Methanothermobacter thermautotrophicus: one gene and its partner. Each later gene encodes a partner of the first gene's protein in a complex. Links are inferred from orthologs where the notes say so. Each region holds a gene or a part of one and is shown on either strand. Other genes may lie near its edges. The genes, in order: DNK57_RS05230 and pscS.

Evidence for each region.
Region 2: the proteins of DNK57_RS05230 (region 1) and pscS are in contact, whole or in part, in a solved structure (PDB 3WKR), measured with the Methanocaldococcus jannaschii proteins. The link is inferred for Methanothermobacter thermautotrophicus from one-to-one orthologs.

The regions. Positions count from the first base shown.
Region 1 is NZ_QKOF01000006.1:145,603-159,311, forward strand. The notes cover bases 8,035-10,823. They hold DNK57_RS05230 (SepCysE family protein), read right to left. Parts: upstream 9,869-10,823; coding sequence 9,200-9,868; downstream 8,035-9,199. Other genes in these bases: mptA (GTP cyclohydrolase MptA), read right to left, coding at 8,043-8,999; DNK57_RS05235 (histone deacetylase family protein), read right to left, coding at 9,882-10,823. Also shown: purM (phosphoribosylformylglycinamidine cyclo-ligase), read right to left, coding at 1-890; DNK57_RS05190 (beta-CASP ribonuclease aCPSF1), read right to left, coding at 937-2,847; psmB (archaeal proteasome endopeptidase complex subunit beta), read right to left, coding at 2,917-3,549; DNK57_RS05200 (formate--phosphoribosylaminoimidazolecarboxamide ligase), read right to left, coding at 3,782-4,873; DNK57_RS05205 (class I SAM-dependent methyltransferase), read left to right, coding at 5,019-5,744; DNK57_RS05210 (DUF429 domain-containing protein), read left to right, coding at 5,928-6,476; 7,8-didemethyl-8-hydroxy-5-deazariboflavin synthase subunit CofG, read right to left, coding at 6,502-7,575; DNK57_RS05220 (DUF2120 family protein), read right to left, coding at 7,597-8,034; more of DNK57_RS05235, read right to left, coding at 10,824-10,877; DNK57_RS05240 (Lrp/AsnC family transcriptional regulator), read right to left, coding at 10,912-11,385; DNK57_RS05245 (DUF4013 domain-containing protein), read right to left, coding at 11,538-12,215; DNK57_RS05250 (hypothetical protein), read left to right, coding at 12,343-13,029; DNK57_RS05255 (tRNA (guanine(10)-N(2))-dimethyltransferase), read right to left, coding at 13,076-13,709.
Region 2 is NZ_QKOF01000006.1:272,689-285,100, reverse strand. The notes cover bases 7,733-10,676. They hold pscS (O-phospho-L-seryl-tRNA:Cys-tRNA synthase), read right to left. Parts: upstream 9,800-10,676; coding sequence 8,666-9,799; downstream 7,733-8,665. Other genes in these bases: DNK57_RS05810 (radical SAM protein), read right to left, coding at 10,321-10,676; DNK57_RS05815 (NTPase), read right to left, coding at 9,786-10,310; DNK57_RS05825 (GyrI-like domain-containing protein), read left to right, coding at 8,138-8,548; DNK57_RS05830 (universal stress protein), read left to right, coding at 7,733-8,126. Also shown: DNK57_RS05890 (50S ribosomal protein L30e), read left to right, coding at 1-90; DNK57_RS05885 (NusA-like transcription termination signal-binding factor), read left to right, coding at 97-528; DNK57_RS05880 (30S ribosomal protein S12), read left to right, coding at 550-975; rpsG (30S ribosomal protein S7), read left to right, coding at 981-1,541; DNK57_RS05870 (elongation factor EF-2), read left to right, coding at 1,559-3,751; tuf (translation elongation factor EF-1 subunit alpha), read left to right, coding at 3,865-5,106; rpsJ (30S ribosomal protein S10), read left to right, coding at 5,141-5,449; mtrA (tetrahydromethanopterin S-methyltransferase subunit A), read right to left, coding at 5,802-6,344; DNK57_RS05840 (TetR/AcrR family transcriptional regulator), read left to right, coding at 6,483-7,112; DNK57_RS05835 (TIGR00288 family NYN domain-containing protein), read left to right, coding at 7,213-7,680; more of DNK57_RS05830, read left to right, coding at 7,683-7,732; more of DNK57_RS05810, read right to left, coding at 10,677-11,313; DNK57_RS05805 (TldD/PmbA family protein), read right to left, coding at 11,328-12,412. UniProt on the Methanocaldococcus jannaschii protein: Converts O-phospho-L-seryl-tRNA(Cys) (Sep-tRNA(Cys)) to L-cysteinyl-tRNA(Cys) (Cys-tRNA(Cys)).

The DNA of each region.
Region 1 (13,709 bases):
ACAACTGCACAGAAACCTATGCCCATGTTGAATACCCGGTACATCTCCCCTATGTCAACCCCTGCCTCGCGGATAACACTGAATATCTGCTGTGGTTCTGGCAGGGAATCGAGGCGGTAGCCAACATCCTTTCTAAGTCTTTTGAGGTTGCCAAAACCTCCCCCGGTTATGTGGGCCAGGCCATGGACATCAACATCTGATTCAATCAGTCCCATGATGGGCTCCACGTAGATCCTTGTGGGCCTCAGGAGTTCTTCACCGACGCTGGTGCTGGATCCTGGCATCTCGTCTGCAGGTGAAAGTTCAAGCTCATCAAAGAATACCCTGCGTGCGAGGCTGAGGCCATTGCTGTGTATCCCGTTGCTCTCCAGGCCTATGACAACGTCGCCGGGGGAAACATCCTCACCGGTTATGACCCTTTCCACATCAACAAATCCTATCCCGGTGGCTGCAAGGTCAAGGTTCCGGATTATACCGGGGAGGGATGCTGTCTCACCACCTATTATGGCGACCTTCGCCATTTCAGCGCCCATTGCAAGTCCCTTCCCTATCTCCCCGGCCACTTCGGGGTCCGGGTGTTCGACTGCAAGGTAATCAACAAGTGCAGCCGGTCTTGCACCCACACAGAGGATGTCATTGACGACCATTGCAATACAGTCTATACCCACAGTATCGTAACGGTTCATCATCTCCGCCACAAGGATCTTGCTCCCCACACCATCGGTGCTCATGGCTATGGCCGTATCACCCATTCTTACCAGGGCCGCGAAGTGCCCTGCCCCGGTGATAACGTCACAGTACTTAAGGGTGTCACTCAACCTGGAGGTTAAGCTGGAAACAGTGAGCTCCTCCAGGTCTATGTCCACTCCAGATTCTGAATAGGTTACCATTAAATCACCACTAAAGAATAGTTTAAGGTTATCTAAATAGTTAGCCTCACTGTATCCTGACGGTTTCCAGGTTCAGGGGAGTCTTGGTCTCTATCCTGTATGTCCTGTAGATACTTGATGCCAGGTCCAGTGTCTTGTAGTTGTCTCCGTGGCATAGAAGTATCTTCTCTGGTTTCGGTGATATCCTCTTGACGTATTCCATTAGCTGCCTCCTGTCTGAGTGACCGCTGAAACCCTCAATTGTCTTTATGTTCATCCTGACATTGTAGACCCTCATCTTGTCATCCTCATCCTTGAGGGGGATCTCCTTCCACCCCTTCTGTATCCTTCTACCAAGGGACCCCTCGGCCTGGTAACCCACAAATACCAGGGAATTGTCCGGGTCCTCACAGAGCCACTTGAAGTACTCCAGGGAGTTACCTCCAGTCAGCATACCTGAAGTTGAAAGGATTATGGATGGTTCGCCCTCAACTATGGCCTTTCGCTCATCCATACCGTTAACCTTGTGGAAGATGTCTGAGATGAAGGGGTTGTGACCCATGTGGAATATCTGATCCCTGAGGTCCTTGCTGAGGTACTCTGGCCTTGCAGTGTGGATTGCATTGGCCTCCCAGATCATACCATCAATGTAGACAGGTACCTCGTCGATTATACCAGTCCTTATGTACTCCTCAAGGACTATCATGAGTTCCTGGGCCCTTCCAACAGCGAAGACCGGTATGAGTATCTTACCCCCCCTCTTGAGGGTTGAATAGATGGTCTTAACAAGTTCCTTCTCTGCACGGTTCCTTGATGGCTGGACATCCTCATGGCCCCCGTAGGTGCTCTCCATCACAAGGGTTTCAATCCTGGGGAACCTGTTTGCCGCAGCCTCCAGGAGCCTGCTCTGCTCATACTTGAAGTCCCCTGTGTAGACCATGTTGTGCTGCCCATCCCCTATGTGGAGGTGTGCCATGGCAGACCCCAGGATGTGACCCGCGTTGTGGAGTGTCAGCCTTATATCAGGGGCTATGTCTGTCACCTCACCATAGTCCAGGGTTATTGTGTGCTTCACGCTCTTCTTAACGTGCTTCACATTGAATGGTAGGGGTTCGTCCTCCCTGTGGGCGATGTCGATGTGGTCCAGCTGCAGGAGTGTCATGAGGTCCCTTGTTGGTGCCGTGCAGTACACTGGTCCATCGTAGCCGTAGTGGTAGAGGTAGGGGAGGAAGCCTGAGTGGTCCAGGTGTGCATGGGTGATTATGACTGCGTCAAGACTGTCAAGGGTGAATTCAGGGACATTGAGGTAGGGGTAGGAGTTCTTATCATCTCCACCTGCAACGTTGACACCACAGTCCAGGAGGACCCTGCTGTTGGGTGTCTGAAGGTAGAGGCAGGATCTTCCAACCTCCCTGAAACCACCCATGGCGGTGAGCCTGGCCCAGTCATTATCATACTTTGGCCTCTGATGTATACGGTTCCCAAGCTGCTGCAGAATCTTCTTTCTTTCCTTGCTATTCTTCCTAAGTGTTCTGCGTATTCTTTCTATTATCTCAGATGATATTGGTGGTGTTCTCAGTATCTTGGGAGCCCATCCAGTGTTTTTGACTATTTCCCTTGACGTTGACCCGTACTTGCCTATCACCAGCCCGGGCTTTCTGGCCTCAATTATTACCTCACAGGTGACATCATCAAAGGATATGTTGGTTATCTTGGCCTCCTCGGGCACTATTTCATGTATCTTCCTTATGGCCTTCTCAGGGTCCATGAGGACTGACCTGTCGGATCTTATAATTATCCTCTTCCGGATATCCTTTGCAATGTCCCTTATGAGGTTGCCGTTCTCGGTTATTATCTCGGGGTTCTTTGTGTAGATTACCACCTCGGGTCCCTCGAATTCCACCTTCGCAACCTGGACCCTATCGGGAAGTCTCTGCATTATTGTCCTTTTGATTTCTTCAAGCATCTCTGAAACCATAAGATCACTTCTAAAAAACAGGGGGTATCAGTAAACAGTTGTTTACTGCGGTTAAAAATAGGGAAAAAATCAGTTGAGGTTTTCAATCCTTCTCTGGATTTCCTCTTCACCAAGCATCCTGAAGCCTTCCTCCTCTGTAACGGTCGCCACAAGGATTCCGTTACCTGAGTAGGTGTCCCTCTCCATGGCGGATTTTATGGCCCTTATGGCCACATCCACAGCCTCGTCCACGTATATATCATCGCTGTATCTGTCCTCAAGGACACCGTAGGCAACCGGTGAACCGGAACCCGTTGAGACGAACTTGTCTGGTATCATCCCTCCTGATGGATCAAGGGAGTAGATCTTCGCACCGTTCTCGTCAACACCTCCAAGGAGTGTCTGGACTATGAATGGGTAGAAACGTGATGAGTGCAGTATATTAGCTGCAAGTGCAGCTGCGGCCTCTATGCTTATTTTCTCTGAGTTCCTCATGCGGTAAAGTGCAGCCTCAGCCTTGAGGTACTTCATGAGGCTCTGGGCATCAGCCACGGAACCTGCTATGGTTGCTGCTATGTGTTCATCTATTTTAAAAATCTTGTCTGTAGCCTTATGGGCTATGAGGTTGCCCATACTGGCCCTTCTCTCTGTGGCAAAAACAACTCCATCCTTGCATGTTATGCCAACAGTTGTGGTGCCTTTCAGCGTGTTTTTATCGTTCATGGATACACCTCTAATAAAAATAATAAAAAACAGTCCTAGATCCTATTATGTTTTTATGGTATATATAGGGTTTTCATTTAACCCTGCAAAGGGCTGTCCCTATGGACATAAAAGTGTTCTGTATCAGTTATATAACTGGAGGTCCTTATTAAAGTTTGCGATTTTTTTATAATGGCTATGGAATTCCAGGGTTGAATACAGTCAGATATAAAAAAAATGAAGGGTGGGAGTATCAGGTTATGATCTCTGGAAGGCGGTCCTCCTCTGCAGCCACCTTAATCTCCCTTGCAACACGGCGGCCCATGCTCATACCCTCACCGTGGAGGAGGTAACTGTAGGTTGAACCGTGCATGAAGGTGTTTGTACCCCCATCTGAACGTGCGCTCATCTCAAATGTCACGATTTCAAGGTTATCTGTGCACATGGTCTGGAGACAGAAGGGACCGTTCATACCTGGTGGAACAATCCTGCTGGCAGCCTCCACCATCCGGTCCCCCATATCAAAGGCCTGGGGGAGGAGGGATTCCCTCATTGCAACCGGATGGTTACCTGTTATCACGTAGGAGGGGTCCATGTTTATATCAAGCTGGTCCCTTGCAGGTATCCTTACGAGTCCATCGATATTTGACTCGTACCTGCTGTCCATACCCATGAGTTCGACCTCATCGTTCATGATTGAGTAGAAGTAGTGGATGCAGAAGTTGGTACCTGCCACGTACTCCTCTATGTGGGCATCTTTAACATCATCCTCTGTTATCCAGCCCCTCTCCATCATTGAATCGATTTTATCATTGAACTCCTCTGTACTTGAAGCCACGAAGTATCCACGACCACCCCTGGCGCCTGGGAACTTGACCATGACGGGTCTGTCTATTTCATCAGGGTCAGTGTACTTGAAGGGTATCCTTATACCCGCCTCCTTCATGAGCTTCCTCTCAAGGTCACGTTCAGATTCCCATCTAAGTATATCCCTGTTACCGAACATTGGAACATAGAAGTCATTTTCAATATGATCAAGCCCTGCGTAGGCAACAAATGATCCGTGAGGGACTATTATGCTGTTCATTGACCTCAATTTGTCCTGAACATCATCATTCACTATATCACTGAATTTATCAACCATTATGAACTCATCTGCAACTCTGAATCGCTGATATGGGACTTCACGACCCTTCTCACAGACAACTGCGGTTCTGAAGCCCTCCCTCTTTGCACCGTTCAGTATGTGGAGTGATGTGTGGCTGCCCAGGGTTGCTACTGTTATATCTTCCCTGCTGTATCCTTCAAGGATGTTGAGTATCTCGTCACGGTTTACCTTACTCATAAAAAAACCCCTTGGATTTATATATAAATGGTTTAATTTCTTGATAATTATCTTTTTTGCCTTCCGTCGAAGCCATTAAATACTTGGAGGAAAAAAGAACATTTATGGATTTATTTTTTTAAACACTCCCCTAAACAGTGAAATCATGAAATGGACAAGGATAGGAGATATTATAGTCCTTAACAGGGAAGTGGATGACCCGGAGGGTTTGCTTGAGAGGGAGGGGGCCAGGAGTGTAATCAGGGTGGAGGGTATACACGGCCCCCTCAGGAGACCCAGGGTGAGGGTAATGGCAGGCAGCGGCACAGAAACTGTCCACAAGGAGAACGGCTGCCTCTTCAGGATAGACCTCTCAAGGGTCATGTGGTCACGGGGTAACATAAACGAGAGGATCCGCATACCATCACTTGTGAGGGAGGGTGAGACCGTTGTCGACATGTTCGCAGGTATAGGGTACTTCTCCATCCCGGTGGCAGTCCATTCAGATCCCGGCAGGGTTTACTCTGTGGAGTTAAACCCGGACTCCTTTGAACTCCTCAAATCCAACATAGCCCTCAACAGGGTTGAAGGGATAATAGAACCCATCCTGGGGGACTGCCGTGAGGTAGCCCCTGAACTCGATGCTGACAGGGTTATAATGGGTTACGTTGGAAGGACACACCACTTCCTTGACGCCGCAATGGAGTGTGTCAGGGATGGAGGGGTTATACATTACCATGAAACAGCACCTGAGGCCATAAGATTCTCAAGGCCCCTCAGACGGATTGAAAGGGCAGCACATCCAAGGAGGGTCTCACTCCTCGATAGGCGCGTTATAAAGAAGTACTCCCCGGGGGTCTGGCATGTTGTCCTTGATGTCAGGGTACATTAGTTGCCTGGATAGAGAATGCTTGATGCATGGATAAAGGTGGAGCATAAGAATGCATCCCCTGATACAGGATAAAACTTCACGTTTCTGGCATTCACAGTATACATTCCAGATGATGATAGAACTTCCTGTTGAAGGGATATTAAAAGAGCCGCAGGTGGTATTCTGACCATTAAGGTTGCGGGTGTGGATCCTGCCGCAGCTGATGGAAGGGAGAGTGGAGTTTTCATCCTGGAGGGCGACAGGCATGAAATATTAAGCGCATTCTCCCTTCAGGAAATAATCGATGAAGTTAAGTCTGTGGAGGTGGTGGCAGTTGACGCACCAATATCCCTGCCTGCCGGACGATGCTGCCTCGAAGCTGATTGCAGCTGCAGCAGACATGGACACTTCAGAAGGGCTGACCTGGAGCTTAGGAGGTATGGCAGTGTTCTTCCCCTCACCTGGAGGGGGATGAGGGAGCTCACCATGAGGGGTATCAGCATGGCAGGGAAACTTGGCTCCATGGGAGTGGAGGTCATTGAAACACATCCAAGGACCGCAGATTCCATGGCTGGTCTATCTGGCCGTCTTATCAGAAAACTTGGCATTGAAAATGTGAAGATGACTGTGCACCAGAGGGACGCCCTTATAGCAGGAGCTGTCGCCATCCTCTACTGCAGGGGAGAATTCATTGAACTGGGGGATCCACAGGAGGGTAAGATAATTCTACCAGCCCCTGGAGCAGAGCTTTAGTCATGCAGGGGCACCGTTAAGACTTTCAGCGGATGAACTGGGGGTAAAGTTCCTCTATCCTTTCAATAACACGGGGGCTCAGAAACTCCCTGGATATGAACTTTCTGTATACCGGGAGCCTCTCCTCAAGAACGAATCCAGCAGATTCTGTGATCCTCCTGAGTTCATCTATCTCAGGCCATGGCGCCTCGGGGTTCACATGGTCCCTGCTGATTGGTGATACACCACCCCAGTCATCTGCACCCGCCAGGAGGAAGACCTCACCTGTTTCCCTGTTCAGGTTCGGCGGGACCTGTATGCTCACATCAGGGAACATTATCTTCGCCGCCGCAACCATCTTCACCATTTCAAGGAGGGAGGGTTCCTGGTGATTCTCCATGGGGATTCCAGGTTTTGAGCGGAAGTTCTGGATTATTATCTCCTGTATGTGGCCGTACCTGTCCTGTATGCGCCTCAATTCAAGGAGTGACTCAGCCCTCTCCTGGAGGGTCTCACCTATACCTATGAGTATCCCTGTGGTGAAGGGTATCCTGAGCCTTCCAGCGTCCTCTATCATCCTTATCCTCAATTCAGGGTCCTTACCAGGGCTTTCACGGTGGGCATCTGTCTCCATGAGCCTCGGACTCGCCGATTCGAGCATGAGGCCCATGGATGCATTGACCTCCCTCAGCCTCCTCAGGTCCCTGTAGCCTATCACACCCATATTGGTGTGTGGAAGGAGCCCGGCATCGAGGGTCAGTTCACATAGGTGATAGGTGTAATCCACCATATCCCTGAAGCCAAGGGACTCCAGTTTCTCCTGGACCCCTGGGAACTCATGGGCATCCTCACCAAAGGTGAAGAGGGCCTCGGTACATCCAAGGGATATGGCCCTGCTCACCTCCCCCATCACGTCTTCGGGTTCAAGCAGGGGGGGCTCAGGGGTGTCTGACCTGAAGGTGCAGTAGCCGCAGCGGTTCCGGCAGGCCCTTGTGAGGGGTATGAATACGTTCCTCGAGTAGGTCACGCTTCCTGGTTCACAGGCCCTCCTCATGAGGTCCAGTATATCAGGGCCTTCCAGGAGGAGGAGTTCGAGGATCTCATCCTTTGAGTGGAGCATGGGGGCACCGTTAAAATTAGATTATTCAGACAGATCAGAGACAACAACCTCAACAAAACAGGGTCCAACTCCGCTCCGGTCCCTGTAGAGGACCACGAAGAGACCTGTCTCGTCTGCCATGCAGAGGCGATAGTCAACACTGAAGTTCATATCCTCAAGGGACTCCTTTAGACGGTGTATTCCACCTATATCGGTTTCTGTTCCAACCTCCACACATGACCTTATCTGTTCATCCATCACACCTATGAGGGCGGCGCCCTCCTCTGAGAGTAAATCCAGTTCCTCGGCTCCAAGGTGTTCAATCAGACTATCAAGTTCCCGGGACATGTCATCTGTATTCATCCTCTTCCTTGACATCCCCCTCACTATGAGAATTTCCCGGGAGTCGAGTGCGGGCCTTGAACCCTCAAATGCTTCAAAGAAACCCATGATTTCTCCGGCTATCCTGTGCAGTTTCATCAATCATATCAGCTCCCGGTGTCGTTAAGTTCTTCTATTTCGTATCTGAGCTCTCCCATGGTGGCAACCTTCTCTGCGAAGGCGTTGTGTCTGTGTATGCTCTCCTCGTTTATCTGCCTTACGGTAACGATGGTGTCATCCGGCAGGTGGGGGTACTCACTGACTATCCTGTGGACCATGTTACGGACACAGTCCTCCACGAACATGGGATTATCATGGGCACGCATCACCACGGCGTTCTCGTCGGGTCTCTTGAGCAGCTCATAGACAGGTGAACTCATGGAGCTCTCTATGATGTCTATTAGTCTCTCAGCCCTTATGGTCTGGTCCTCCGGGACCTCTATCATTATCATGCCACGGCCCCTCTGGTTGTGGGAGGCGAAGGATACACAGTCAAGGACTCTCTCGACGGTTTCATCGTCAAGGAATTCAAGGAGCTTCTGACGTGAGGTTTCCCTGACGGATTCCTGTGCGCAGGGACACACGGTCATCCCCACAACCTCCGCCCCTATCATCTTCCTTATGACTATACCCTCATCGTCCCGGTATCCGATGGCGTCTGCCATTATCTTTGTCATCTCCTGGCTTCTCCTCCGGGTCACCGGGGACCTTTTCATGAACATGAAGTCGCTCTTCATGCTGACTTCAGCCCTACGGGCATACCTGTGCTTCTTGAGGAGTTCATTAACTATCTCTGCGCAGAGGGATTCCAGTTCAAGTGCGTTGTTCTCAACAACCTCCTCGAGGACGTCACCTATGGCCTCGGGGTTCCTTGACATGTGGATCCCCCGCTGTTTACTCGGGAGATCCACGAAGGCATCAAATGTTGGAAGCAGTATTATGGGCCTTCTACCATCCCTATCTATCTTCAGAAGCTTCTTAACACCTGTAACACCCACCCTTGTGAGGTGGACGGGGATGCTAGGAATCTTGTCCTGTGTATCTGGAAAACAAACTAAACCCAAATTTTACACCCCATGAGTAATGGTTACCTCGGTTTTAAGTATACTATGAAAACTTTGCTTATATACTTGTCCGGTGGAGTATTACCTATTTGATTAGATGTGTCTTTTCATGCAATACCTGCAAAATCAGTGGAGGGACAGATTCTCTGTTCTTCGTCAGCATTTGAGGAAAAGACATGAGGTCCATGAAAAATCAGGAATCAGGAGAGTAACTCCAGGATCTCCTCGGCGGTCAGATCCTTTATGTTCTCCCTTAACCTTGAATCGGCACCATAGAGTTCCTCTGCCCTCGCTGCAAGGAGTTCAGTACTTTTATCGGATTCACCCACAACCAGAACATCCTCGAGGGTGTCAAGCTTCCTTTCAATGTCGTTGCGGAGGTGCTCTATCTTTTTCTCTATACCCCTCAGGGCACCCTCAGGGATTTTTGGATTTATCTCCTTCATATCATCGACTGAGAGGGGAGCTCCTGCAACCAGGATGTTCTGGGATTCCACCCCTGCCTTCACAAGGAGTTTTTTGACCGAGGAGTTGTTCACAATTATGAGTTTACCCCTTACAGCCTCCTTTATTCTCTCGGCAGGGTCCTGCCTTTCAAGGACACCGAAGTCTGCGAGTACATGGTCAATGGCCTCCCTGGCGACTATCAGCCTCCTGCAGAACTCTGAAGCATCCTCACCTCTAAGTTCATGGGTTGGGAGGCTTGTGTAAATGTACTCCTCGGCCTCGATGAGTTCCATCATGGCCTCCTGAAGCTTCCCGGTGTCAATGACACCATCACTGGCATCCCTGAATCCCTGTTCCCTCTTGAGGTTAATGCATGACTTCCTTATAAGCTTCTCTGCCTGTTCAAATCTGATCCTTTCCATTTTCAATACCCTCTCAGAAGTTGAAGTATGGTGAAAACCTGTCACTCAGCTGGCTGAATAAACCAGAGACAGCCCCTGGTGCAGCTGTTTCAGGTTCGTATTCTTTACCATCAAGGCCCCTCAGGAATGCGATGTTTGATCTTCCAAGGGCCACAGGGTCATAGCCACCCTCCAGAACCGCTGCACAGGGGAGTCCTGTCTGATGTATGAACCAGCCAATCCATGAGAAGAACTCCTCCTCCACCATGATCTCTGCAAGGGGGTCCCTTCTGTGGGCATCAAAGCCTGCTGATACAAAGATCATGTCTGGCTGGAACCCCTCAAGGACCCCTGGCAGTATCCTCTGGAGTATCCATATGTATTCAGGGTTACCTGAACCCCTGGGCATGGGTATGTTGAGGTTGAAGCCCTCCCCTGCACCTGAGCCGGCCTCATCAATGAATCCTGTTCCAGGGAAGAGGGTCCGTGGGTCCTGATGGATGGATATGTACATCACATCCCCTTCCCTGTAGAATATGCTGGAGGTACCGTTCCCATGGTGGACATCGAAATCAAGCACAAGGGGCCTTGATACCCCCAGGTTCCTGCGGGCATGTTCAATGGCGATGGCGATGTTGTTGAATATACAGAAACCCATTGAGCGGTCATAGGTGGCATGGTGGCCAGGGGGTCTTCCAATTGAGTAGGACCACCCCTCCCTGAGGGCCTCCTCAGCCGCCAGCATTGCTCCCCCTGCTGAGAGCCTCGCGACACTGAAGCTCTCCGGGGTCATGTAGGTGTCATAGTCAAGCCATCCCCCACCCCTACCTGCGAAGACCTCAAGGTACTCCACATGCACGCTGCTGTGGACCATTAGGATATCATCTATTCCAGCCATCTCAGGCTCCACGAACCTCAGGGAGAGGTCTGAGGATTCTATGGCATCAATTATGGCCCTGGTCCTGCTCCTATTCTCGACGTGCCCCTCCTTGTTGTGCAGGTCATAGGATGGGGAGTGAATGATAACCATATGTTTATTATTTCTGGTCCAGGAAATAAATAATTTAATCTCCGATCATCTTGGTGGAGGTCATATCCTCCTTGACGATGTTGAGGACAGTCTGTGTGTATGTCCTCTGCACATCACCTTCACTGAGAAGACCCTTTATGAAGCTGTCAAGTTCACCGGTGTCCCGGAACTTACCTATGAGTATGGCGTCGAATTCTCCTGTAACGTCGTATACTGCCAGGACATTCTTATGGTATGCAGTCCTTGTCTCCCAGTTCCTCAGCACACCACCCTTGACCTTAACCCCTATGATGGCCGTCAGCTTGTATCCAAGCTTGGAGTGGTCGATTATGGGCACAAATTTCTTTATAACTCCCTTTTTAACGAGTTTCTCAACACGGTTGTGCACGGTACCAACTGAAACGTCGAGTATCCTTGATATGTTCCTGTAGGACATGCGTCCGTCCTCATTCAGGAGGTCTATTATCTTTCTGTCAATATCGTCGATTTTGACCAGATCATCATCCATACAAATCACCACTAAACAATGTATACCTATGGAAGTTATATTATAAAGTTTTTTAAGTCCATATAAATTTAGAAGAAGTCATCGACCTTTATAAAATAGGGGATGTTCCCTTATAAATGTTTATCTGAAAATTAAAAAAATAAAAGGTTGATTTATTCGTAGGCGTATCTCAGTGCAAGGGCCCTGTTCCAGAAGAGCTGGATGTAGGGGTATATTATAAGGAACGCAATCAGGGTACCAATTATGGGTATCACATTCAGGAAACTGGCGACAAATGCGATTACCACTGCGATCAGACCCACAACGATGTACCATATTATGTAGTCCAGCCATCCGATCTGGGATATCACATCAAGTATCTCACTGAACCTGAAGGCTGCACCGAGTTCGCTGTCATTGTAGGCCATGTGTGCGATGGCTATCGTCTCTATGAGTCCAAGGATAATTGCGAGTATTATACCTATTATAACTGTACCACTTAACAGGCCTGTGAAGGCTGTGGGGTTTGTGATAACACCTGTTTCCGGTGAAACCATTGTAAAGGAACCAAGAACACCTGCGAATATAATTATCAGTGGAACTATCATGTATGCTATCTGAACAACGAATACCTTAAGCCCATCTACGAACATCTCTCCCCACTCATCGAATTCAGGGAGTTCATCGAAGCCAGCTATTGAGGCCTTCAGCGCCCTGAAACCATACCCCATGACCAGGAAGGCGGGTAAAATTAGAGCACTGGCTATCATAAGGACACCCAGTATTATGACCTTCTTCCAGTCACTGGAGGGATACCTTATGGCATCGTTTACAATTTCACCTATATCCATATCTTTCACACCTCCGCGGATTCCCGCACGTAAAACTATATAAATGATTATATATAAAACTGCCTAATCTGTTTAGAGGAAGATATAAATCACTGCAAAGTTAATAATCCATCGAGCAGGTGAACTGATGAAGAAGGGGATACTCATCATAGCTTTACTGGTAATCACAGGGGGTTACCTTTACTTTACAGGAACTCAGGGGGACTTTGAACCCCTGGGAAGGCTCGCATTCGTTAAGATTGCAAATCCAGATATGTACCCCGGGCATATACACTCAAAACTACTGGCAGACTATGCCCGTGAAAGGGGATCAAAGTGCATCCTGGTGGTCCATTACGGTGGAAGCTCCAATTACCGCTGCTACATGGAGGGCGACGTCTACATCCTTGAGCTCGCCTACGTTGAAAAGAAGCAGTACACGCCGGGTATAAACTGGACAGAGGTATGGCAGGAGGGAATATATGGCATACCTGACGATAAATGGACCTACCGTTCGGATGGAAAGGAATTCAGAACACTGGACGAGGCCCTTGCATACATAAAGGAAAGAGCGGCTGAACATGGCCAGGAGGGGCCCATACCCCTTGTATACCATGGTACGGTCAGGCAGGGGGATATCTTCATAAACCAGGGCTGCGGATTCCCATTATACTATAAGATCGCCAGGAAGTATTATGGTCCCGTGGGGGCGTACTTCTACTGCCTGAAGGGAATGATCTTTCCCTACCTCAACAACCCCTACAGGAACTTTGAGATCAAGAATGCAAGGGCACTGCAGTACTACTACACCCACAACATGCTCAACTATGAATAATATGGATTGGGGTCTTTCGTGACCCAAAAAATTATTCTCAGTGTTGTTATACACTGAATCCTTCAAGGACTTCCTCAATATCCCTTATGGTGGCATCGGTCTTTATACCGGTTGGCCTTATATGGGTCCTTGAAACCCTGAAACCGGCCTTCTCAAGGCCATCCATCACATCCCTCAGGGGCGGTGCACTCCTTCCAAGCTTACTGCAGACCTCATGGATATCATAGAATCCAGGGGGCATCCCTGCTTCCCCAAGACATGCCTTCAGAAGTTTAAGGACATCGGTTGCAGTGTTAAGTTTCTTGTTCTCAACCTCTCCTATCATCTCACCGATGAATCGACTGTCCTGAATATCACCGACCCATAGAGGACCTGCTGCCTCCATTTCAGCACCGCAGTGGGGGCACTCCTGTTTGAGGGGCACAAATCCCTTCATGTGTTCATGGTGAAGGCACTTGAAGCAGTGGAGAATGAATCCAATATTCCTGAGGGACTCATCGGCCCTCCTGGCACCCCTCCTCACGTGGATGTATAGCCTCATGTAGTGCTGGCTGCTGTGGGAGAGCAGGACCGATGCTGACTTACGGTACCTTGCCAGGTTCATGGCTGTGAATCCTGCCAGTATCCTCAAGCCGATCTCATGACAGTACTCTGTTTTAAGGGGCCTTGAGGAGTACTTC
Region 2 (12,412 bases), 120 kb from region 1 along the record:
CTGGGCTCTGTCTGCGGTAAACCATTCACCGTGGGGGCCCTCTTAATCCAGGATCCAGGTGATTCAACAATACTGGAAATGGTGGGGTAGGTTGCTGTGACTATCAAATTTACCACAAATGAGATAAGGTACATTGCACTCTTTGAGAGCATGACCGGTGCAATGGTGAAGGACTGCATCGTGGATGATGAAAACGGCAAGGTAACATTCCTTGTCAAGAAGGGCGATATGGGTCTGGCCATAGGCAAAAAGGGAAGCACAGTTGCCAAGGTCCAGAAGGCCCTTGATAAGGGTGTTGAAGTAATAGAACACTCAAACGACCCCGTGGAGTTCATAAAGAACCTCATGGCACCCGCAAAGGTCAGGAGTATCAGGATACTCCAGAAGGAAAACGGTGAAAAGATAGCCACAGTCGAAACAGACCCCAAGAACAAGAGAATCGCCATTGGACGTGGCGGCCAGAACATAGAGAGGGCCAGACTTCTGGCCAGAAGACAGCATAACATAAGCAATATCATAATAAAATAATCTTTACAGGAGGAATCTTATTTGCCAGGACTTTTCGCAGCAAAGAAACTTAAAAGCAAGAGGCAGAAGTTCAAATGGAAGGACACACACTACAAGAGGAGATCACTGCGCCTTGACGTTAAGGCAGACCCCCTTGAGGGAGCACCACAGGCCAGGGGCATAGTGATCGAGAAGGTTGGTATAGAGGCAAAACAGCCAAACTCAGCCATAAGGAAATGTGTCAGGGTCCAGCTCATAAAGAACGGAAAACAGATCACCGCCTTCGCACCTGGAGACGGCGCCATTGGTTTTATCGATGAACACGATGAGGTTGTTGTTGAGGGCATAGGTGGACCTTCAGGAAGGTCCATGGGTGACATACCCGGTGTCAGGTGGAAGGTGACAAAGGTCAACAACGTATCCCTGCAGGAAATGGTTAAAGGGAAAATAGAAAAACCTGTGAGGTAATCCTTATGAGTTTAGTTTTTGATAAATGGGAACTGGACGAGGTCAAGGTTGAGGATATGGGCCTCGCCAAGTACATATGCCTTGACAGCATACTCGTCCCCCACACCATGGGAAGACACGTCAAGAGACAGTTCGCAAAGTCAAAGGTCTCCATTGTTGAGAGGCTCATAAACAAGGTGATGAGGACAGAAAGGAACTCTGGTAAAAAGAACAAGGCCTACAAGATAGTGCAGGAAGCCTTTGAAATCATAAACCGGAGGACAAAGGAGAACCCTGTCCAGGTCCTTGTCAAGGCCGTTGAAAACACCTCACCCAGGGAGGAGACCACAAGGATCAAGTACGGTGGTATAGGTTACCAGGTCGCAGTTGACATCTCCCCCCAGAGGAGGGTGGACCTCTCACTGGGATTCATAACCAAGGGCGCAATGCAGGCAGCATTCAAGAACAAGAAGTCCATAGAGGAGTGCCTTGCGAATGAGATAATGCTGGCTGCAGAGTACGACACAAGAAGCTTCGCGATTCAGAAGAAGGAAGAGAAAGAAAGGATAGCCAGATCCGCACATTAAACTTACAGGTGGTTTTAGTGAGCAGACGTGCAAAAATGATTAGTAAGATTAAGGAGCTCATGTACCAGCCAGAGTACATCCGTAACATCGGTATAGTGGCACACATTGACCACGGGAAAACAACACTCTCCGACAACCTCCTGGCTGGTGCTGGGATGATCTCCGCTGAACTGGCAGGGGATCAGCGCTTCCTTGACTTCGACGAACAGGAACAGGCAAGGGGTATCACCATTGACGCTGCGAACGTCTCAATGGTCCACTCCTACGAGGGAAATGAATACCTCATAAACCTCATCGACACACCAGGTCACGTTGACTTCGGGGGTGACGTTACAAGGGCCATGAGGGCCGTTGACGGTGCAGTTGTTGTTGTATGTGCCGTTGAGGGCATAATGCCCCAGACAGAAACCGTGCTAAGGCAGGCCCTCAAGGAAAACGTGAGACCCGTCCTCTTCATAAACAAGGTTGACAGGCTCATAAACGAACTTAAACTTGACGCCAGTGAGCTCCAGGAGAGGTTCGTGAAGATCATAGCAAATGCAAACAAACTCATCAAGAACATGGCCCCTGAGGAGTTCAGGGACAAATGGCAGGTCCGTGTTGAGGATGGGAGTGTCGCCTTCGGTTCAGCCTACCACAACTGGGCGATAAACGTCCCCATAATGCAGGAGACAGGCATAAACTTCAACGACATCTACGAGTACTGTAAGGGGGACAACCAGAAGGAACTTGCCCAGAAGGTGCCGCTACACCAGGTCCTTCTTGGAATGGTTGTTGAACACCTGCCAAGCCCCGCCGATTCCCAGGCATACAGGGTCCCAATAATATGGTCCGGGGACCTTGAAAGCGAAGAGGGACAGGCCATGCTAAAAACAGACCCTGAAGGCCCCCTTGCAGTGATGGTAACCGATGTGAGTATAGACAAACACGCCGGGGAAGTCGCCACGGGACGTGTCTATGGTGGAACAATAGAGAAGGGAAGCGAGGTCTTCCTTGTGGGTTCCCACAGCAAGGCACGTGTACAGCAGGTCGGTGTCTACATGGGACCAGAGAGGGTTAACACCGACAAGGTCCCTGCAGGTAACATCGTGGCCATAACAGGTGCCAAGAATGCAGTTGCAGGTGAAACAATCTGCGACACCGGCAGGAAGATAAAGGCCTTTGAGGGCCTTGAACACATCTCCGAACCAGTGGTTACAGTTGCAGTTGAGGCCAAGAACACCAAGGACCTTCCAAAGCTCATAGAGGTACTCAGGCAGGTCGGTAAGGAGGACCCAACCGTAAGGGTTGAAATAAACGAGGAGACCGGTGAACACCTCATCTCAGGTATGGGTGAACTCCACCTTGAGATCATAGCCTACAGGATCAACGAGAAGGGTGTTGAGATAGAGACATCAGAACCGATAGTCGTCTACAGGGAGACCGTTGCAGGTACCGCAGGACCCGTTGAGGGTAAATCACCCAACAAACACAACCGCTTCTACATAGAAATTGAACCAGTTGAAGAATCAGTGATGCAAGCTATACAGGAAGGTAAGATAAAAGAAGGTCGTGTAAAGGGTAAGGAGATGGCCAAGAACTTCATAGAGGCAGGTATGGATAAGGAGGAAGCCAGAAGGGTCTGGGATGTCTATGAGAAGAACATCTTCATCAACATGACCCGTGGTATCCAGTACCTCGACGAGATCAAGGAGCTCCTCATGGACGGATTTGAGAGTGCAATGGACAACGGCCCACTGGCCAAGGAGAAGGTCATGGGGGTTAAGATAAAACTCATGGACGCCAAGATCCACGAGGACGCTGTCCACAGGGGTCCCGCACAGGTCCTTCCAGCCATAAGGAAGGGTATATTCGGTGCCATGATGTCTGCAGAGCCAGTGCTCCTTGAACCCATACAGAAGGTATTCATCAACGTGCCACAGGATTACATGGGAAGCGCGACACGTGAGATACAGAACAGGCGTGGACAGATCGTCAACATGACCCAGGAGGGTGACATGGTAACCGTTGAATCCACTGTACCAGTGGCGGAGATGTTTGGATTCGCAGGCGATATCAGGTCAGCCACCGAGGGACGATGTCTCTGGTCAACAGAGAACGCTGGATTCGAGAGACTTCCAAACGAACTGCAGCACACCATAATAAGGGAGGTAAGGACCAGGAAGGGTCTGAGTCCTGAACCCTACAGGGCAGACCACTACCTGGGTTAATCCCATTAAACTTATATAATTAAAAAGAATATAGGAAATTACCTTAGACAAACAGCATGCCCATTTGCTGGATCTAAAAAATCAGGCTAAACCATCATATATGGAGGTATATTATGGCTAAAGAAAAAGAACACATGAACCTGGCGTTTATTGGACACGTAGACCACGGAAAATCCACACTAGTGGGACACCTGCTCCTGCAGGCCGGAGCAATCGCCGAACAGCAGTTAGCTGACGGTGAAGACAAGTTCAGGTTTGTCATGGACAGGCTCTCCGAGGAAAGGGAAAGAGGAGTTACAATCGACCTTGCACACGCCAAATTCGAAACAGACAAGTACGAGTTCACAATCGTGGACTGCCCCGGACACCGTGACTTCGTTAAGAACATGATCACAGGTGCGTCCCAGGCAGACGCAGCAGTCCTAGTAGTTGCAGTGGACGACGGTGTAATGCCCCAGACCAAGGAACACGTGTTCCTATCAAGGACACTGGGTATAAACCAGCTCATAGTCGCCATCAACAAGATGGACCTCGTCAACTACGACGAAGAGAAATTCAACGCCCTCAAGGATGAGGTTGCAGCCCTAATCAAAACAGTGGGTTACAAGCCAAGCGACGTTGAATTCATCCCACTCTCCGCCTTTGAAGGGGACAACATAACATCAAAGAGCGAAAACACCCCATGGTACAAGGGTAAAACACTCGTTGAAGCCCTTGACGACCTTGAAGCACCCGAAAAGCCTGTGGACCTTCCACTGAGGATCCCTATACAGGACGTCTACTCCATCACAGGTGTCGGTACCGTCCCAGTGGGACGTGTAGAGACAGGTGTCCTCAAGAAGGGTGAAAATGTCATATTCGAACCTGCAGGTGTAAGTGGAGAGGTCAAATCCATCGAAATGCACCATGAGATGATCGAACAGGCCGAACCTGGTGACAACATAGGTTTCAACGTCAGGGGTGTCGGTAAAAACGACATCAGAAGGGGAGACGTCGCAGGACACCTGGACAACCCGCCAAAGGTTGCCAAGGAGTTCACGGCACAGATCGTTGTTCTCCAGCACCCAGGTGTCATAACAGTGGGTTACACACCTGTATTCCACTGTCACACAGCACAGGTTGCCTGTACCTTCCTTGAACTGGTGCAGAAGATGAACCCTGCAACAGGTCAGGTGGAAGAGGAAAACCCTGACTTCCTGAAAACAGGTAACGCTGCTGTTGTGAAGGTCAAACCAACCAAGCCACTGGTCATCGAGAAGATAAAGGACATCCCACACATGGGAAGATTCGCCATAAGGGACATGGGACAGACAGTGGCTGCTGGAATGTGCATAGACCTCGTACCAGCAAAATAAACCCACCTCTTCCCTTTTTTACAGGAGGATTTAAATGCACAAAGCAAGGATTAAACTGACAGGGACAGACCCTGAAAAACTGGCATACGTCTGTGACCAGCTCAAGAAGATTGCTGAGAGGACAGGCGTGGACATGTCAGGCCCAATACCCCTCCCAACCAAGAGGCTCGTGGTTCCAACAAGGAAATCCCCTGATGGTGAGGGAACCGCAACCTGGGAGAAATGGGAGATGAGGATCCACAAGAGGCTTGTGGGTATAGAGGCCGATGAAAGGGCCATGCGTCAGGTCATGAAGGTCAACGTGCCTGACAATGTCAGCATCGAAATCGAACTCAAAAGTTAACTGGGGTGCAAACCCCTCTAACTAAATTCACCCACCAAAAACTATATAAATAAGAGTTTATCAATCTCTTTTATCTGACACTGCCGGGATAGCCTAGCCAGGTAAGGCGCGGGACTTGAGATCCCGTGGAGATTCTCTCCGCCTGGGTTCAAATCCCAGTCCCGGCGCTTAAAAAACTTTTTTCTGAATTAAAATCATAACTGTTCTGCCGGGATAGCCTAGCCAGGTAAGGCGCAAGACTGGAAATCTTGTGGAGCTCTGCTCCTCCTGGGTTCAAATCCCAGTCCCGGCGTGGAAAATAGGAGGAAGTGACCGCCTCTGGGTGGCGGTCAGGACCCTTAAAAATAAATAATCAGGTGTTTTCTTCTGAATCCCCTTTTTTAATTTCCGGAAACTTTAAAACGAGGGGTTCCTCTTCCATCGCACCAGCGTCATGAACCACACAGTCCTCTATCCTTGCAGTTATCATGGATGGATCCTCAACATCAACCATGTCCACAAGTTCAACCTGTCTCCTGAACCTCTCTATGGCCTCCTCAGGCATGTTCTCAATGTATGGTATTGCACCGGTTGCACCGATGATCCTTCCTGTTTCTCCATCAACACCATTTTCGTGGAGGGCCTTCATGGTCTGTCCTGTGATGTGTCCCATGACCTCTGCACCGCATACAAGGAGGAATCGCAGGTTGGGGTTTGCGATCACATTTCCAACAACCTTCTCTATTCCAAGGTTCTCTGTGTGCAGTGAACCTGAAATTGCAGCGCCCGCCTTCACAGGCTCATCTTCCATGTGAGAGCCCAGGGTGACAACCGCAACCGGACTTTCTGCGTCGCCAACCACATAGTCCCCTACTATGTGGGGCCAGTCTTCAGGTACGGGTTTCTTTTCAGCCATCAGAAACACCTCTTTAACCGTCAGTTAATTTTTAACTTCCGGTTAAAATTTAACTTGGAGTTAATATTATATAAAACTTCCGGTAAAAATGTTTTAAACCACCGGAACAGATATTCATAGACATGCAGGTGAATCAACATGGCGCCCTCAAGACGCGAACGTGAAAGGGAAAGGAGACGGGAACAGATCATAAGGGCCGCAGAGAAGGCATTCTTTGCAAGGGGATACGACAGGGTGACCATGGATGAAATAGCCAGGGAGGCAGATGTCAACAAGGCCCTCCTCTACTACTACTTCAAAAACAAGGAATCCCTCTTCCTAGCAGTGAACCTCTACGGTGTCCGTATACTCCACAGGATGTACAGAATGTGCATGGAGCTTGACACAGATGGATATGGTAAGGTCAGGGCCATGGTGGAGGCCCTCTACATCTTCTCAAAGGAACACCCAGATTACTTCAGGGTATACTGCTACAGTGGCACCGAGAGGTTCGAGCTGAGTGAAGCTGATGATGCGAAGGAGATAGTGGACCTCCGTACAGGAATGTGGAGGCTCATGGTTGAGGCCATAATGGAGGGCATGAAGGACGGCAGCATCCGCAGCGACCTCGACCCTGTAGAGTTGTCAATATACATCCATACACTGGCCATAAATGCCCTGAACCTTGATTTCACATCCAGGATGGTCCTGGAGGCCAGGAATATAAGCAGGGACAGGTTCTGGGAGGACCTTGAGGTTTTCATTGAATCAGCCCTCAGGCCCCGGTGATAAAACCCCCCAAAAAACAGCAGCTCAAACATCACCACATAAGTATATAAGGTTTTAGATACATAAGGGTATTAAAAGTTAAAGAGAGGAACGAATAAAAATGGATAATGATAATAACTTTGTGATAATAAACAACAGTCGAAAGGATAAAAAGAGTCTGGGACTCCTTGTTGATGGTCCAAATATGCTCAGAAAGGAATTCTGTTCAGACCTTGAATTTGTGAAGAACCTCCTCTTTGACAGGGGAAACCTCAAGATAGGAAAGGTGCTCCTGAACCAGTACGCCTCAGATAAGCTGATCGAGGCAGTCGTGAACCAGGGATTCTCACCCATGATAGTTGCAGGTGATGTGGATGTTCAGCTCGCAGTTGAAGCCTTTGAACTCATACACAACCCCAACATCGATGTGGTTGCAATTATGACAAGGAACGCCGACTTCCTCCCCCTAATAAACATAGCAAAGGAGAACGGGAAGGAGACCCTGGTTATAGGTGCAGAGCCAGGTTTCAGCGTAGCACTCCAGAACTCAGCAGACGACTCCATAATCCTTGGAAGCGAAGGGGTGTAGATGTGTACCGACGAATACTGATACCCACAGACGGCTCAGAGGACGCCAGGAAGGCAACGCTGCACGCATTCCACATGGCAGGGATGAGCGGAGCAGACATACTGGGTATAAGTGTCGTTGACACATCCTACAGAGAACTCTGGGACGAGGATATCAGCAGACGCCTCGAGGAGATAATGAGGAAACAGTCAGAGAATGCAATATCCATCCTTAAGGAAGAATTCAGCTCCCAGCAGGAGCTGGGCCATCTGAAGGGGACCCGTCTTGATACGGTTATACTTGAGGGTAACCCTGCAGAGGTGATCCTTGAGGTCATGGAGGAGGAGGACGTGGACCTGGTTGTGATGGGTAGCTCAGGCAAACACGGACTTGATCGCATAATATCCGGAAGTATAACAAGGAAGGTTCTTAAATCAGCCACAAAGCCCGTTATGGTCGTTGGTTAACGGTGATTATAATGATAGGTAAAAGGACACTGAATGATGAGAAACTTGCACTGATAACCTTTACAGGACCCCTCAGTAAGACACAGGAGGTCCTTGAAGAGGTTTCAGACTTTGTATCATCAAGTGATAAACTTGAAGCTGACGGTAACCCCACACTGATATTCTACACAGCACCCCTCAAGGACGAGGGAAGATACGATGTGGGTATACCTGTAAAGGGCGACTCCGAGGGTGACGGAAAGATAAGGGTAGTCACAATACCAGGCCATACTGTGATATTCACAGAATACTCAGAAGACCGTGAGGAGGCCTACCGAAGGCTCATAGAATACGTCGAGGAGAACTGTCTTGACGTAATAGGTGCGCCGCGGGAGGTCCTCCATGGGGATGTGAGGGAGATCCAGTTCCCTGTGGTCCTTTAAATGTTACCTCACATCATTGAGAACAGCTTACTGGAATTCACTGATTTTTTTCCCTTACTATTCTTTCATAAATAAAGAAACGTTCACTGTTCTATTTTCAAGAAACTACAGCTAAAATCACCGGTTCTCCTCAACTATATCCCTGAATGAGTCAACCACGTACTGAACCTGCTCCTCTGTCATTCCATAGATGCTGCACTTGAACCACTTTGTCTGACCCCTCCTTATTCCAACTATACCCCTCTTCTTAAGTTCCTCATAGAGGAAAAAGCCCTTCCTTGGATGTGAAGCCGCTATCTCATGGAATACTGGGGTTTCAAACCTTACAAGATCATGCTCCTTGGGCCTCACACCCAGCTGCTCTATACCCCCAATATCCTCAAGTTCAGAGACCAGGTAACGTGTCTTCTCAACCTCCTCGTCCCAGCGTGAAACCCTCTCCCTCACATAGGGCAGGGAGGCCATGAGGGTTGCCAGTGGCGCGCCCCTTGATGTGCAGCCCAGGAGTTCAAGCTCCTTCTTCTCATGCCTCCCGGACCTCCTCAGTACAAGGTCCTCCCACTCAGATCTCATCCCGAGAACACCTATCGGTCCGGAGGCTGCCATGCTCTTGTGACCGCTCCCAACAACAAAGTCAACCCCGAGTTCCCTGAGGTTAACAGGGAGCCTCCCCATGGAATAGGCGCAGTTTAGGAGTAATGGAACCCCCAGCTTCCTGCATACGTCCGCCACGCCCCGTGCATCTGTCAGGTTCCCGTAGTTACCATCGACATGGGTGAGAACCGCAAGCTTAACCTCAACCCTGTCAAGGGTCTCCTCAAGGACCTCCCTGTAGGCCTCGGGTGTTACCTCATAGGTGGGGTGTCCACTCGACGGAACCTCAACGATTTCAAGGCCGTTCCTCTCAGCTGCAAGGTGTGTGGTGTAGTGGGCATTTCCATCAACAACAACGGTGTCGCCCCTATCACAGAGTGCATGCATCACCGCAAATTTACCCTCCCTTGCACCATGAACCGTCCTCACGGCATCAGAGCCGGTGAACTCTGCAAGGTCATCCAGGAAGCAGTTTACCGCGGGCCTTGTGACCTTGTCCAGTCTGCCGTCGCAGTAGTCACAGACACTGTAACCATCCCCGAATTCATACAGGGCCTTCCTTGCAGCGGCAGGGAGAACACCACCACGCTGTAGGGGGTTGAGGTTGAGGTTATCCCTTTCAAGTTTTCTTGTAAGACCATAATCAGCGCATTCCATGATAATCACCAAGTAAGTCAATTATCCTCCCGTAAACCCTGTCCCGTTTCTCAGGATCAACAACAAATACCCTTATGTCCTCCCTCTTTTTTATACTTTGAAGGGTTCTCCTGTGAACCGCTGCGATGAGGAGGACATCAGAGTTGAGGGCCTCGTCAACAGCCCTCCTGAATTCCTGGCTCTTAAGCTCCATGGGACCGATTTCATCTATGACGAGACAGTCATCCTCATCCAGGGACCTCCTGATTGCCGGGACAGCCAATTCATCCATGGCCGCTAAATTTACGCCGTACCTGCCAATACGTGGCCCCTCTGTTTCCAGTGACGCGAGGAGAGCCCTCCTGCCCGATGCTATGTCAACGACCTCGAAACCCCACCTTGAACCACCCACCCTCACCTCGGGTGTTATGATCCCTCCAACCGAAAGGCCCTTACCCTCAAGGTAGTCCCTCAGCCTTCCAACCATGGTGCTCTTCCCGCTGCCGGGTCTCCCTGTGATCAGTATCTTCATGAGAACCCTCCTAGATAATGTTTTCAAGGCCCTCCCTCAGGGCCCACCTTCTGGCCTCCTCAAGCTCCTCAAGGTAGAGGGGGCGGTTGATCTCAGGGTAAGCTGAAGCCCTGTAGAGGGGGCGGTACTGGCCCATTATGTTCATCACAGTGTCTGTGCCCAGGTTCTCTGCCACCCATGAAATGATGGGCATGGTGCAGCATTCAAGGTGCCCTGGAAGTACCAGGTGCCTTATTATCATGTCCTCCCCTGCTATCATGAGGTGGTTCCTGGATACGACCTCAAAGTAGTCATGGACACCGGCAAGTCTCTCTGCACATTCACTGTTGCCGAACTTGAAGTCTGTGAGGTACAGGTCCGCAGCACCCATTATGAGCCTGACTGATTCCGTGGACATGTACATGTTACTGTTCCATACAACGGGTACACTGATGGACACCACTGAGAGGACCCGGAGGATGTATGGGAGTGCCGGTGTCGGGTCTCCTCCCACAAAGTTGACGTTCGCTGCTCCCATGCGCCTCCTTTCCTCTATGATCGCTGCCAGTTCATCCACCTCAATGTGTCTGCCGGTGGATGGGTTCTGGGATATGTCCCAGTTCTGACAGAAGACACACCGCATGGTGCAGCCTGAAAAGAAGACGGTATGGCTTGGTACCAGTGGTGCCTCCTCCCCGTAGTGAAGGAACTCCGATGCCACGCGGGGCCCCATGACGCCGCAGCGTCCACTCTCCATCTGGCGGTTAACGCCGCACCTCCAGGGGCACAGTGAACACTCCCCAAGGATTCTTTCAGCGATTTCAATCTTAAGATCGAGGAAAGACCTGTCACACGCCCCTGAACACTCCATACCTGCCTCTATCCTTTCATGTTCCATCCAGAGCTCAGAGATCCCTGAGTCCCCGTGAAAGGATGCTGGGGTCCTGGAGGCGACAAGGAACCTTGCATCCCTAATCCCGTCCCTTACAGACAGGTAGTGTTGAAGTGCATCCTTCAGTGACATGACCCTTAATGTGCCTATCCCGTGACATGTACTTCCTCAAACATGAGAGGTGCTGTTACAAAGCCCCCCACCTGTCTCCTTTCAAGGTCCGTTGATGAGGCCTTCATCATGAGCTCAAATATGTTTCCTGAGAGCATTGCCTTCTTAACAGGCGTGAATTCCCCTGCTTCCACCATGAATGCATTGTTGGCCTCCACCGAGAAGTCACCGGATATTGGATTTGCGGTGTGGGCACCCAGGACATCTGTCACGAATATCCCCATGAAATCCTCCAGTTGGACTGTCCTGTTAAATTCAAGTATTAAGTTAGTGGTTGAGACAGCTGGAACCTCCATGTAGCCCCTCAGACCATTACCTGTACTCTCAACCCTCCCCTTTGATGCTGTGTAGATGTTATGCAGGTATCCCCTCAGAATTCCATCCTCCACAAGGACTGTCCGCTGGGAGGGTGTCCCCTCACCATCAAAGGGGGCTGATCCAAGGCCACCCTCCATGGTGCCGTCATCGTACACTGAGAGACCCTCACTGGTGACCCGGCTCCCAAGCCTATCCGCCAGGACGGACCTCCCCCTCTGAACATTATCTGCGCTGAATGCTGCTGCGAATGTTCCAAGAAGTCCTGCAGCTGCATGGTAGTCCAGGACCGCTGGAATCTTACCGCCCTCAATACTCCTGCCACCAACCGAATCCTTTGCAATCCTGCAGGCCCTTCCAGCTATCCACTCAGGGTCGATGTCAAGTTTACAGGAGGAATCTGACTCGTAGGCCGTTGTCTTCATACCATTCCCCTCAGCTGTCACAGAGATGTGGGCTGAGAAGACTGTTGAAGCTGATGATGCCTCAACACCCTCCGAGTTTACTATAAATGTTTCAATCCGGGAAGCTGTGAAGCCGCCGCTTGTGGGTTTGCATCCCTCCTCCAGGACCCTCTCAATCATTCTACCGGCCATCTCCACTGAGTCCTCAACTTCAAGGTCACTGAAGGACCTGTCATGGATTCCCTTAACCGAGGGATATGTGGAGGGTTCAGAGAAGCCGAAGTTTTCATCAGGATCCGCGAGCCTAAGGTTCTGGGCCGCCATCCTCACAGCAGCATCAA